Regions from separate parts of the Micromonospora sp. NPDC050397 genome, predicted to be linked through region 2. Evidence: predicted binding sites of a transcription regulator. Region 2 holds the regulator's gene; the other holds the start of a gene.
The links. The regulator HspR, encoded in region 2, represses chaperone genes until heat shock. The targets are predictions, from matches to a motif close to TTGAGTNNNNNNNACTCAA.

Region 1 (5,120 bases), on a different contig from region 2:
GGTGGCCCGGTCACCAAACTGTTGAACCATCGAGGAGCGAGGCTAACAGCCACCCGCTCTGGCGGCTGGGCCGCTCGGACGGAGTCAGTGCCAACTGTCTCGCGTGCGGCCGCTACTCCTCGTCAACTCGTTGTCTCAGGCTTCCGGGACTGTGGCTCGCCCGCGCCGCGCGCCTTCCACGGCTGGTGGACCTCGATCCAGCGCTCCACGTCCTCGACCAGCCGGACCGCGCCATCGGCGAGGTGCGGACCACCCCTGTGTCGACCGGCACGGTGGTGGCCCGTACCGGCTCGAACGGGACTGGCGTCGTGACTGCCTCTGCCCGAAGGGCACCAGCGACAGGACCGAAGACGGAACGACAGCGGGGGCGCCCCACCGAAGTGGAACGCCCCCGCTCGGATCACCCTGGGACCCTGGGTGATCGCAGGTGTCAAGCCACGGCCAGCGCCGAGTCACCCAGTTCCTGGATGCCGTCGACCTCCTCGACCGGCCGCAGGGCCAGTGCGAGCACGTCCGCCACGTCGGCCATGGTGTGCACGGTCAACGCCTCGCGTACCTCGGTCGGCAGGTCGTCCAGGTCGGGCTCGTTGCGCGCCGGGATGATGACCTCGGTGAGCCCGGCCCGGTGCGCGGCAAGCAGCTTCTGCTTCACCCCGCCGATCGGCAGGACCCGACCGGCCAGGGTGACCTCACCGGTCATCCCGAACTCGGGACGGACCGGCCGCCCGGAGGCGAGCGAAGCCAACGCGGTGACCATGGTGATGCCGGCACTGGGGCCGTCCTTGGGCACCGCGCCCGCCGGTACGTGCAGGTGGATCCGGCGTCCGGCCAGCGCGTTCGGGTCGAGCCCGAACTTGCGGCCGTTCGAGCGCAGGTACGACAGGGCGATCTGCGCCGACTCCTTCATCACGTCGCCGAGCTGGCCGGTCAGGGTCAGCCCCGGCTCGCCCTCCATGCTGGTCGCCTCGATGAAGAGCACGTCACCACCGGCTCCGGTGACAGCCAGGCCGGTCGCCACGCCGGGGACGGCGGTGCGCTCGGCCGACTCCGGGGTGAACCGGGGCCGTCCCAGGTAGGTCTTGAGGTTGTCGGTGTCGACGCGTACCGGTTCGTCGCTGGTGGCCAGCGCGACCGCGACCTTGCGCAGGACCCGGGCCAGAGACCGCTCGAGCTGCCGTACGCCCGCCTCGCGGGTGTACTCGGCCGCGATCTGGCCCAGGGCCTCGTCGCTGACGCTGAACTCCTCGGTGGTCAGACCGGCCCGTTCGAGCTGCCGGGGCAGCAGGTGGTCCCGGGCGATGGCGACCTTCTCCTCCTCGGTGTAGCCGTCCAGCGTGACCAGTTCCATCCGGTCCAGCAGCGGGCCGGGGATGGTGTCGACCACGTTGGCGGTGGCCAGGAAGAGCACGTCCGAGAGGTCGAGGTCGACCTCCAGGTAGTGGTCCCGGAAGGTGTGGTTCTGCGCCGGGTCGAGGACCTCCAGCAGGGCCGCCGCCGGGTCACCGGCGTAGCCGGCGGAGATCTTGTCCACCTCGTCGAGCAGCACCACCGGGTTCATCGAGCCCGCCTCGCGCAGCGCCCGCACGATCCGGCCGGGCAGGGCGCCGACGTAGGTACGCCGGTGGCCCCGGATCTCGGCCTCGTCACGTACGCCGCCGAGCGACACCCGGACGAACTTGCGGCCGAGCGCCCGTGCGACCGACTCGCCGAGGCTGGTCTTGCCCACCCCGGGAGGACCGGCGAGGGCGAGCACCGCGCCCGAGCCACGTCCGCCGACCACCTGGAGGTTGCGGGCGGCCCGACGGTTCCGTACGGCCAGGTACTCCAGAATCCGGTCCTTGACGTCGGTCAGGCCGGCGTGGTCGGTGTCGAGCACCTCACGGGCCGCGGCCAGGTCGGTGTTGTCCTCGGTACGCGTGGTCCACGGCATCTCCAGCACCGTGTCGAGCCAGGTACGGATCCAGCCCGCCTCCGGGGAGGCGTCACTGGCCCGCTCCAGCCGTCCGACCTCGCGGATGGCCGCTTCGCGTACCTTCTCGGGCAGGTCCGCGGCCTCGACCCGGGACCGGTAGTCGGCCGAGCCGTCCGGCTCGTCCTCGCCCAGTTCCTTGCGGATCGCGGCGAGCTGCTGGCGGAGCAGGAACTCGCGCTGGGACTTCTCCAGCCCCTCGCGCACGTCCGAGTTGATCCGCTCGGTGACCTCCTGCTCGGCGAGGTGGTCACGGACCCAGCCGACGAGCAGTTCGAGTCGGGTCGTCACGTCCGGCGCGGTGAGCAGTTCGATCTTCTGGGTCAGGCTGAGCCACGGTGCGTAGCCGGCCGAGTCGGCCAGCTCGCCGAGGTCGGTCATCCGCTCTAGGGCGTCGATGACCTGCCACGCCCCGCGCTCCTGGAGCAGCGAGGTGGCCAGGGCCTTGTACTCGCGAGCGAGTTCCTTGGCCTTGCCGTTCGGCGTGGGCTCGTCGAGTTCGGTCGCCTCGACCCAGAGCGCGGCGCCGGGTCCGGGCACGCCGGAGCCGATCCGGGCCCGGGTGATGCCACGGACCACGGCGGCCGGCTCGCCGCTGGGCAGCCGACCAACCTTCTCGATCAGGGCGACAACGCCCATGGAGCCGTATTCCCCGTCAACCCGGGGCACCGCAAGTACCTTCTTGTCACCCGCCGCGCGTGCGGCGTCGACGGCAGCCTGGGTGCTCGGGTCGAGGGTCACCGGGATGACCATCCCGGGCAGCAGGACTGCGTCGGTCAGGGGCAGAACCGGAAGAGTTGCCATCGAACACCTGCCATCGTTTGAGTTGAGCCTGTACGACTCAAGTAACAAACGGTGCCCTGTGTTCCGCCTTGTGACGCAGGCCACACCCCGGGCCCTGCGCCACCGACACGACACTACCCGGGATCGGGGGGCGCATCGGCGGGCTTCGCTGGGCGCACCTGTAGCCTGTGCTGTCGTGAGCCAGCCGCCCCTCGACAACCAGCGGCAGGAGCCCCGCGCCCACGTCTACGGTCGGGGCAACCAGGCCGCCGGGCGATACCGGTCGCCGATCCCACGGCCGCCGTCAGCTCCGCCGACGACTCCGCCGGCCGTGGTCCCGAATTCCCGCACAGCCGTCAACCGGCGACGGTTCTGGCTGCTCACCCTGCTGCTGGTGCTGACCCTCGGGATCGGCGCGGCAACCCTGAGCGCGGTCTTCGCCGACCAGACCCCGCCGGCGACCGCGCTCTCCCCCGACGACGCGGTGCCGGCACGGGTCGAGCCACCGGCACCGCCGACACCCCGGCCGCCGAGCAGGTCGACGCCGCCCGAGCCGGCCCGGCAGGCGCCGGTCGACAGCGAGGACCGCGAGCCGGTGCCCGCGCCTTCCACCCGGGTCGCGCCGACCGGACAGCCCGGCGTCTCGCCGACCCTTCGACCGGTGCCGACCGAAGGGGTCACGTACAAGAACTGCAACCAGGCACGCAGAGCCGGCGTCACCCCGCTGCGCACCGGCGATCCGGGCTACTCGGCGAAGCTGGACAAGGACGGCGACGGTGTCGCCTGTGACAACAAGAAGGACTAGCGCACCGAACGGCCATTTGTTGACCGGCCGACCGGACGGACTCTAGGGTCCATAGAGGATTCTGCCCTCACGATTCACACGGGGATGGCCGGGCGCTACCGCGGCGGCCAGATCGGGAGCACGATGATGCGCACCAGACTTGCCGTCCTGCTGGCCACAGCGCTGCTGCTCACCGCGTGCGGCGGTGGGGACGGCGAGAGCGCCGAGAGCCGCAGCACCGACGAGAACAGAAAGATCACCGTCGGGGTGATTCCGATTCTGGACGTGGCGCCCATCTACCTCGGTGTCCAGAAGGGATTCTTCGCCCAGCGCAAGCTCGAGGTCAAGCTCGAGCTGGCCCAGGGCGGCGCGGCCATCGTGCCGGCCGTCCTCTCCGGACAGTTCCACTTCGGCTTCAGCAACAACACCTCGCTCCTGCTCGCCCAGACCCGTGGTCTGCCGCTGAAGATCGTGGCACCGGGCTCCGCCTCGACCGGCGTACCGGGCAAGGACTTCGCCGGGGTGGTCGTTCCCGAGGCCAGCCCGATCAAGTCGAGCGCCGACCTGTCCGGCAAGTCCGTCGCCATCAACACGTTGAACAACATCAGCGACACGGTCGTACGCGAGGCGGTCCGCAAGGCCGGCGGCGACCCCCGGTCGGTCAAGTTCGTCGAGCTGCCGTTCCCGGACATGCCGGCCGCCGTGGCGAACGGACGGGTCGACGCGGCCTTTGTCGTCGAGCCCTTCCTCACCATCGCGCGCAACCAGAAGGCCCGGGACATCGCCTCGGCCTACGCGGAGGCCACCCCGAACCTCTCGGTGGCCACCTACTTCACCGCCGACCAGATGCTCAAGTCGGATCCGGAACTGGTCCGGGCGTTCACCGAGGCGATGGTGGAGGCGCAGGCGTACGCCGCCTCGCACCCGGACGAGACCCGCCAGATCCTCTCCACCTACACCTCGATCGGCGCCGAGATCATCCCCACCCTCACGCTGCCCGCGTTTCCGGCCCAGGTGAACCGGGAGTCCGTACAGGCGCTCGCCGACATGGCCGAGCGCGACGGGCTGGTCACCAAGCCGCCGCAGGTGAGCGCGCTCTTCCAGTAACCCGGAACGGACGTCCTCCCCGTCGCGCGTGGGCGCGGCGGGGACCACCGGGAAGGAGACCGGAGATGGAGTTCGTCAGGAACCAGTGGTACGTCGCGGCGTACGGCACCGAGATCGGGCGGGACCTGTTCAGCCGTACGGTCTGCGGCGAGTCGATCCTGTTCTGGCGCACCGAGGCCGGGGCGGTGGTCGCGATGAGCGACCGCTGCGTACACCGCAGGTTCCCGCTCTCCCAGCCTCCCAGCCACCTCGTCGGCGACACCGTGGTCTGCGGTTACCACGGCTTCACCTACGGCCCCGACGGGGTCTGCGTGGCGGTGCCGGGGCAGACCCGGATTCCGCGTACCGCCAGGCTGGGCGCCTACCCGGTGAAGGAGCAGGACTCCTTCGTCTGGGTCTGGATCGGTGAGACGGCGCTGGCCGACGAGTCGCTGATCCCCCGCGCGCCGTGGTTGCGGATGGAGGGCTACACCACGG
Region 2 (5,120 bases):
GACGGCCTACGTCCTGATCACGGTGGTCACCGGGCCGATGCTGGCCCGACTGCCGGACACCCGCTGGTTCAAGGACTGGCTGCGCCGCAGGGCGCAGTCGGGGACGCTCACTCCCGCGCCCATCGCCGACTGAATCGCCCCGGTACGACAGACTCTCCGTACCTTTGGCGTAACGGCTCGGTGAAATGGCACGTCAGGGTTCTTCCCCAGATCGGCGGCGGCACGCTACCGTGTCGCCGCAGCAGGTTAGTGGTGTGCGCGGGCTGCTCAGGTGGCTCGCGCTCGCGAGCGGAAGGTCGGCCCGGTGAGCGTGCAAGAGACCGCGTTCCAAGGCTTCTCCAACCCGGTGGACCCATCTCCCGCCGAGTTGCGTGCCTGGGCCTACCAGCCCGACTCCGTACCGCTCCAGTCCATGCCACAGGACTGGGACCTGCTGGTCTCCGGCGACCGGCTCATCGTCACCCTGTTCGACCTCGCGATGGACCGGTCCTGCCCGGCCCGCCGGTTCGCCCTGCACTGCCTCTACATCTACGCCGCCGACGGGATCCGGACGAAGTTCCGGGCCCACCCGAAGCGGCGCCTGCGCAAGCTCGTCGAGCAGGCCGAGCAGCAGGGCGACGAGCAGATGATGATCTGGGCGCACAACAGCCGGGTGCTGATGGCGAAGCCGGAGCTGTTCAACTACCACGACTGGTGCGAGGGCGGCCTGGTCCGTCAGGGCCGCCGCCTCGGCTGACGGCGGGCCGGGCGGGCGAGGAGCGCTCAGCTCGGACGTACGACGATCTGGGCCGGGGTCTTCGCCCCGAACAACAGCGCCGCGATGTCGCTCAGCGTCTGCGCGCCGAGGTTCAGGGAGTCCTTTCCCGGCGGCATGTCGTACATCATCGCCACGACGTAACGCTCGTCCGGTCCGGCGAAGCCGACGGAGCTGGTGAGCCAGTGGTCCCGGCCGCCGTCCCGCTCGACCGACCAGCCGTTCTTGTTGCCCGGCCGCTGGGCCGCACCGGCGGCCCAGACGCCCCAGTGCTGGATCGAATCGGTCTGCCGCATCGCCCCCACCAGGTACGACCGGTCCTCCGGGCCGAGCTTGCCCAACGCGTACGTCATCAGGGCCGCCAGGTCGGTCGGCGTGCACTTCATGAACCCCCAGTAGCGGGCGGAGCCGGCGAAGGCGAGCTTCGACATCCCGTACTTGCTGCCGAAACCCGCGACCATGCCGTCCCGGCCGTACTTCGTCCAGATCTCGTCGGCCGCGTCGTCCGACGAGAACGACAGCATGTCCGCGATGTTGCGCCGATCGGCGTCGCTGAGCGTCACCTGGCCGGAACGGGCACGCTCCAACACGGTGGTGATCATCGCCAGCTTGATGGTCGACCCGGTCCAGTAGCGGTGATCGGTCGCCCCGATCCGGAACACCGCGCCGGTCCGGCGATCCCGAACCTCCACCCCGAGCTGGCCCGGCTTCTTATCTACCAGCGCGGACACGGCGGTGAACCGGCCCTGCCAGGCGCAGTCCCAACCGTTGGCGGGCCGGCACCCGGCCGACCCGGTGGCGGAGGCGCTCGCCCCGGCGGGGGCCCGTCCCAGCCCCGCGTCGGGCTCCGGGATCGGGCTGGGAGCGCCCCGCGTACCCGTGGGCGTCGACGACCCGGCGGCGGCTTCGCCTCCGCCTCGACCACCGCAGCCCGTCAGCGAGAGCACCGCCAGCAGTACGCCGACCAGGACGGCGACCACCCGGACCTGAGCCGGGGCGCCGAATCGCAAGATCACGCATGGACCCTAGTACGGAACGCCGGACGACCGGTTAAGGCCGATGCGGTCCGGGCCGGGACCCCCCGTGGAGCCCGGCCCGGACCGGCACCCCCAAACTAGGCCAACGCCCCGCGCTCCCGGGCGGGAATGCGGGGCGTTCAGCTCTTCGAGAGCAGGTCGGGGACGGCTCACAGCCGGAGGTCCGGAACGGCTCACAGCCGCAGGTCAGGACCGACGCGGGCGCCACACGACCAGGGCGGTCGAGACCTGGTTGGTCGGCACCAGGTCGCGGCGCGGGAACGGACCGCTGGCCGCGGCCGTCTCCAACTCGGCAACCCGCCGGTACGCGTGCTCCAGCTCGTTCTCAAGCTGCGCCATCCGCTGCTGCAACTCGTCCACGAGCTGCTCCAGGCCGATGATGCGCTTGATCCCGGCGAGGTTGACCCCGTCGTCCTGGCTGAGCCGCTGCACCTCACGCAACAGGGCCACGTCGCGGGCGCTGTAGCGGCGCCCGCCGCCGGCCGCCCGTCCCGGCTGCACCAGGCCCATCCGGTCGTACTGGCGGAGGGTCTGTGGGTGCATCCCCGCCATCCGGGCCGCCACCGAAATCATCAGCACCTTGGCATCGGACGACTGCTCGACCGAGATGATGATCTCTTCAGCCATCGCCACTCACCTCCGCTCACTCACCACTAACTATCCCGACGCACCCGGGCGTCGAGATGTTCCCGCCCGGCGGGCGGGCTCTGCTTGGCGAACAACTCGAGTGCCTCGCGGGCCTCGGTGGAGAGCTGCGACGGCACCGCCACCTCGACGGTCACCAGCAGGTCACCCTGCTGTCCGTCGCGCCGCAGCACGCCCTTGCCGCGCGCCCGTAGGATCCGCCCGTTGGGCGTACCGGGCGGCACCCGGAGGGTCACCGCGCCGTCCAGGGTCGGCAGTTTCAGGTCGGTCCCGAGCACCGCCTCGGCGAAGGTGATCGGCACGGTCAGGGTGAGGTCGTCACCACTGCGCCCGAAAAGGTCGTCGTCGCGGACCTTGACCAGCACGTACAGGTCGCCGGCGGAACCGCCGCGCTCGCCCGGCTCACCTCGACCGGCGAGCCGGATCCGCTGGCCGTCGCCGACCCCGGCCGGGAACCGTACGTTGAGCGTCCGGGTCTTGGTCACCCCACCGGTGCCCTGGCACTCCGGGCACTTCTCCTCCACCACCGTGCCGACGCCCTGGCACTCGCGGCACGGCTCGGAGAAGCTGAACGAGCCCTGGTTGCGGGTCACCACCCCGGCGCCGTGGCACTGCGGGCAGGCACGCGGCTGGGTGCCCGGCTTGGCACCGTCACCGTGGCAGGTGTCGCAGACGCCCGGCGCGCGCAGCGTCAGCGGCAGGGTGACCCCGCGTACGGCGTCGTTGAAGTCGAGCGCCACCTCGGCCTCGACGTCACGACCACGGGCCGGACCGCGACGTTGCGCCGTCCCGGCACCACCACCGCCGGAGAAGATCGAGCTGAACAGATCGGAGAAGCCGGCCCCGCCGAACCGCCGGTCGCCGGCACCGGCCCCCTGTGCGGCGTTGCCGAACAGGTCGGAGACGTCGAACGGGTAGCCGCCCGGTCCCGGCTGACCACCGGCACGGGCGTTGCGCCGGAACGCGCCGGAGCCGAACAGGGAGCGCATCTCGTCGTACTCTCGGCGCTTACGCTCGTCGGAGAGGACGTGGTACGCCTCCGAAACGGCCTTGAACCGCTCCTCGGCCTGCGGGTCACCGGGGTTGTGGTCCGGGTGCGACTCCCGGGCCAGCTTCCGGTAGACCTTCTTGATCTCGTCGGAGGAGGCGGACTTGCCCACACCGAGTACGGCGTAGAAGTCCTTCTCCAGCCAGTCCTTGGAACTCATCAGTCGTCCACCCCCTTCCTGCTGCCGTGATCAGGGCGTACCGCGTCCGCCACAGCGGTCCCGGCACGCCCCGATCATGACAGTCGAACTCGACTACTCCGGGTCGGCGACGGCCACCAGTGCGGGCCGCAACAGCCGTTCCCCGAGCTGGTAACCCCGACGCATCACCTCGACGCAGGTCGGCTCGGTGACCTCGGCCGACGTCTGGTGCGCCACGGCCTCGTGCCGGGTCGGGTCGAACGGGTCGCCCTTCTCCCCGAAGGCGGTCAGGCCGAACCTGGTCAACACGGCGTTGAGCTGTTCGGCGACGCTGCCGAAGGGCCCGACCAGGTCGCCGTGCTCGCGTGCCCGGTCGAGATCGTCGAGTACCGGCAGCAGCGCCGTCAGCACCGAACCCATGGTCTGTTCGGCCGCCACCCCCCGGTCCCGGTCGACCCGCTTGCGGTAGTTGGCGTACTCCGCCGACACCCGCTGGAGGTCCTTGGTCCGCTCGTCGAGGTCGGCGCGGAGCGCCTCCAGCTCGGCGCCGAACGTGCCGACCTCACCCGGTGCGCCGCTGACCGGCTTGGCCGGTGCGTCCACCACCGCACCCTCGGGCCCGGCCGGCTGGTCGAGCTTGGGCCCGCGAGCCTTGCCGTCGGCGAGTTCGACCTCGACCTCGGCCTCCTCCACCAGCTCGTCCAGGATCGGGGTGTCCGACCGGTCCGACTCGCCCGCCGGCTCGGCGTCGTCCGGGTCGCCCGGCTCGGCCTCGGCGGTCGACTTGCCGGCATCCACCGGCTCGTCGGCATCGCTCTCGACCGCGTCGCTCTTGACCGCAGCGTCGCTCTCGGCCGCAGCGCCCGCCGGGTCGCCGTCCGGCCGGGTGATCTTCCGATTGTCCCGGATGACGACCCGCTCGCCGGCCTGCACCCCATCCGGGCCGGAGCCACCCGGCGCCGCCCCGGTGGTCTCCGGGTCGGCGGCTTGTGGCTTCTCCGTCATGGCTTCTCCTCGCTCCGCTCGGCCGGGCTACGGTCCACGGGACCCCGCCGGCCGGTTCCCCTGCGCTGTCCGGCCACGCGACCACCCCGAACCGGACGGGTTCGGGGCCGGTCGCCCCGGTCCGGCCGCCCGAGGGCGACCGGGCCGGAGTGGTGGCGACGAATCACTTCTTGTTGTCGTCTTCGTCGACGATCTCCGCGTCCACCACGTCGTCCGGGCCGCCGGCCGGCTTGCCGGTCGGGCCGGCACCGGTCGCGCCAGCGCCCGCGCCCGCCCCGCCCGGCTGCTCGCCCTGCTCCGCCTGCTGGGAGTAGAGCAGTGAACCGGCCTGCTGGGAGACCGTGGCCAGCTTCTCGTGCGCCGACTTGACCGCTTCCAGATCGGTGCCACCCAGCGCGCTGCGCAGGTCGCCCAGGGCCTCGCTGATCTGGTCACGGGACTCCGCCGGGAGCTTGTCGCCGCTCTCGGCCAGGAACTTCTCGGTCTGCCACT

Region 1: lon (endopeptidase La) is a predicted target of HspR. The motif match lies at 2,796-2,814, and genes of this name have one in related genera.

Annotation. Positions count from the first base shown of each region.
Region 1 covers NZ_JBJDPS010000007.1:188,474-193,593, reverse strand. The annotation lists gene ACI2K4_RS24010 (hypothetical protein) at 1-30, opposite strand, end outside; gene lon (endopeptidase La) at 431-2,773, opposite strand; gene ACI2K4_RS24000 (excalibur calcium-binding domain-containing protein) at 2,949-3,557, shown strand; gene ACI2K4_RS23995 (ABC transporter substrate-binding protein) at 3,681-4,643, shown strand; gene ACI2K4_RS23990 (Rieske 2Fe-2S domain-containing protein) at 4,709-5,120, shown strand, end outside.
Region 2 covers NZ_JBJDPS010000005.1:314,907-320,026, reverse strand. The annotation lists gene ACI2K4_RS20305 (cation:proton antiporter) at 1-133, shown strand, start outside; gene ACI2K4_RS20300 (hypothetical protein) at 305-736, shown strand; gene ACI2K4_RS20295 (hypothetical protein) at 763-1,770, opposite strand; gene ACI2K4_RS20290 (heat shock protein transcriptional repressor HspR) at 1,978-2,418, opposite strand; gene dnaJ (molecular chaperone DnaJ) at 2,445-3,644, opposite strand; gene ACI2K4_RS20280 (nucleotide exchange factor GrpE) at 3,738-4,628, opposite strand; gene dnaK (molecular chaperone DnaK) at 4,792-5,120, opposite strand, start outside.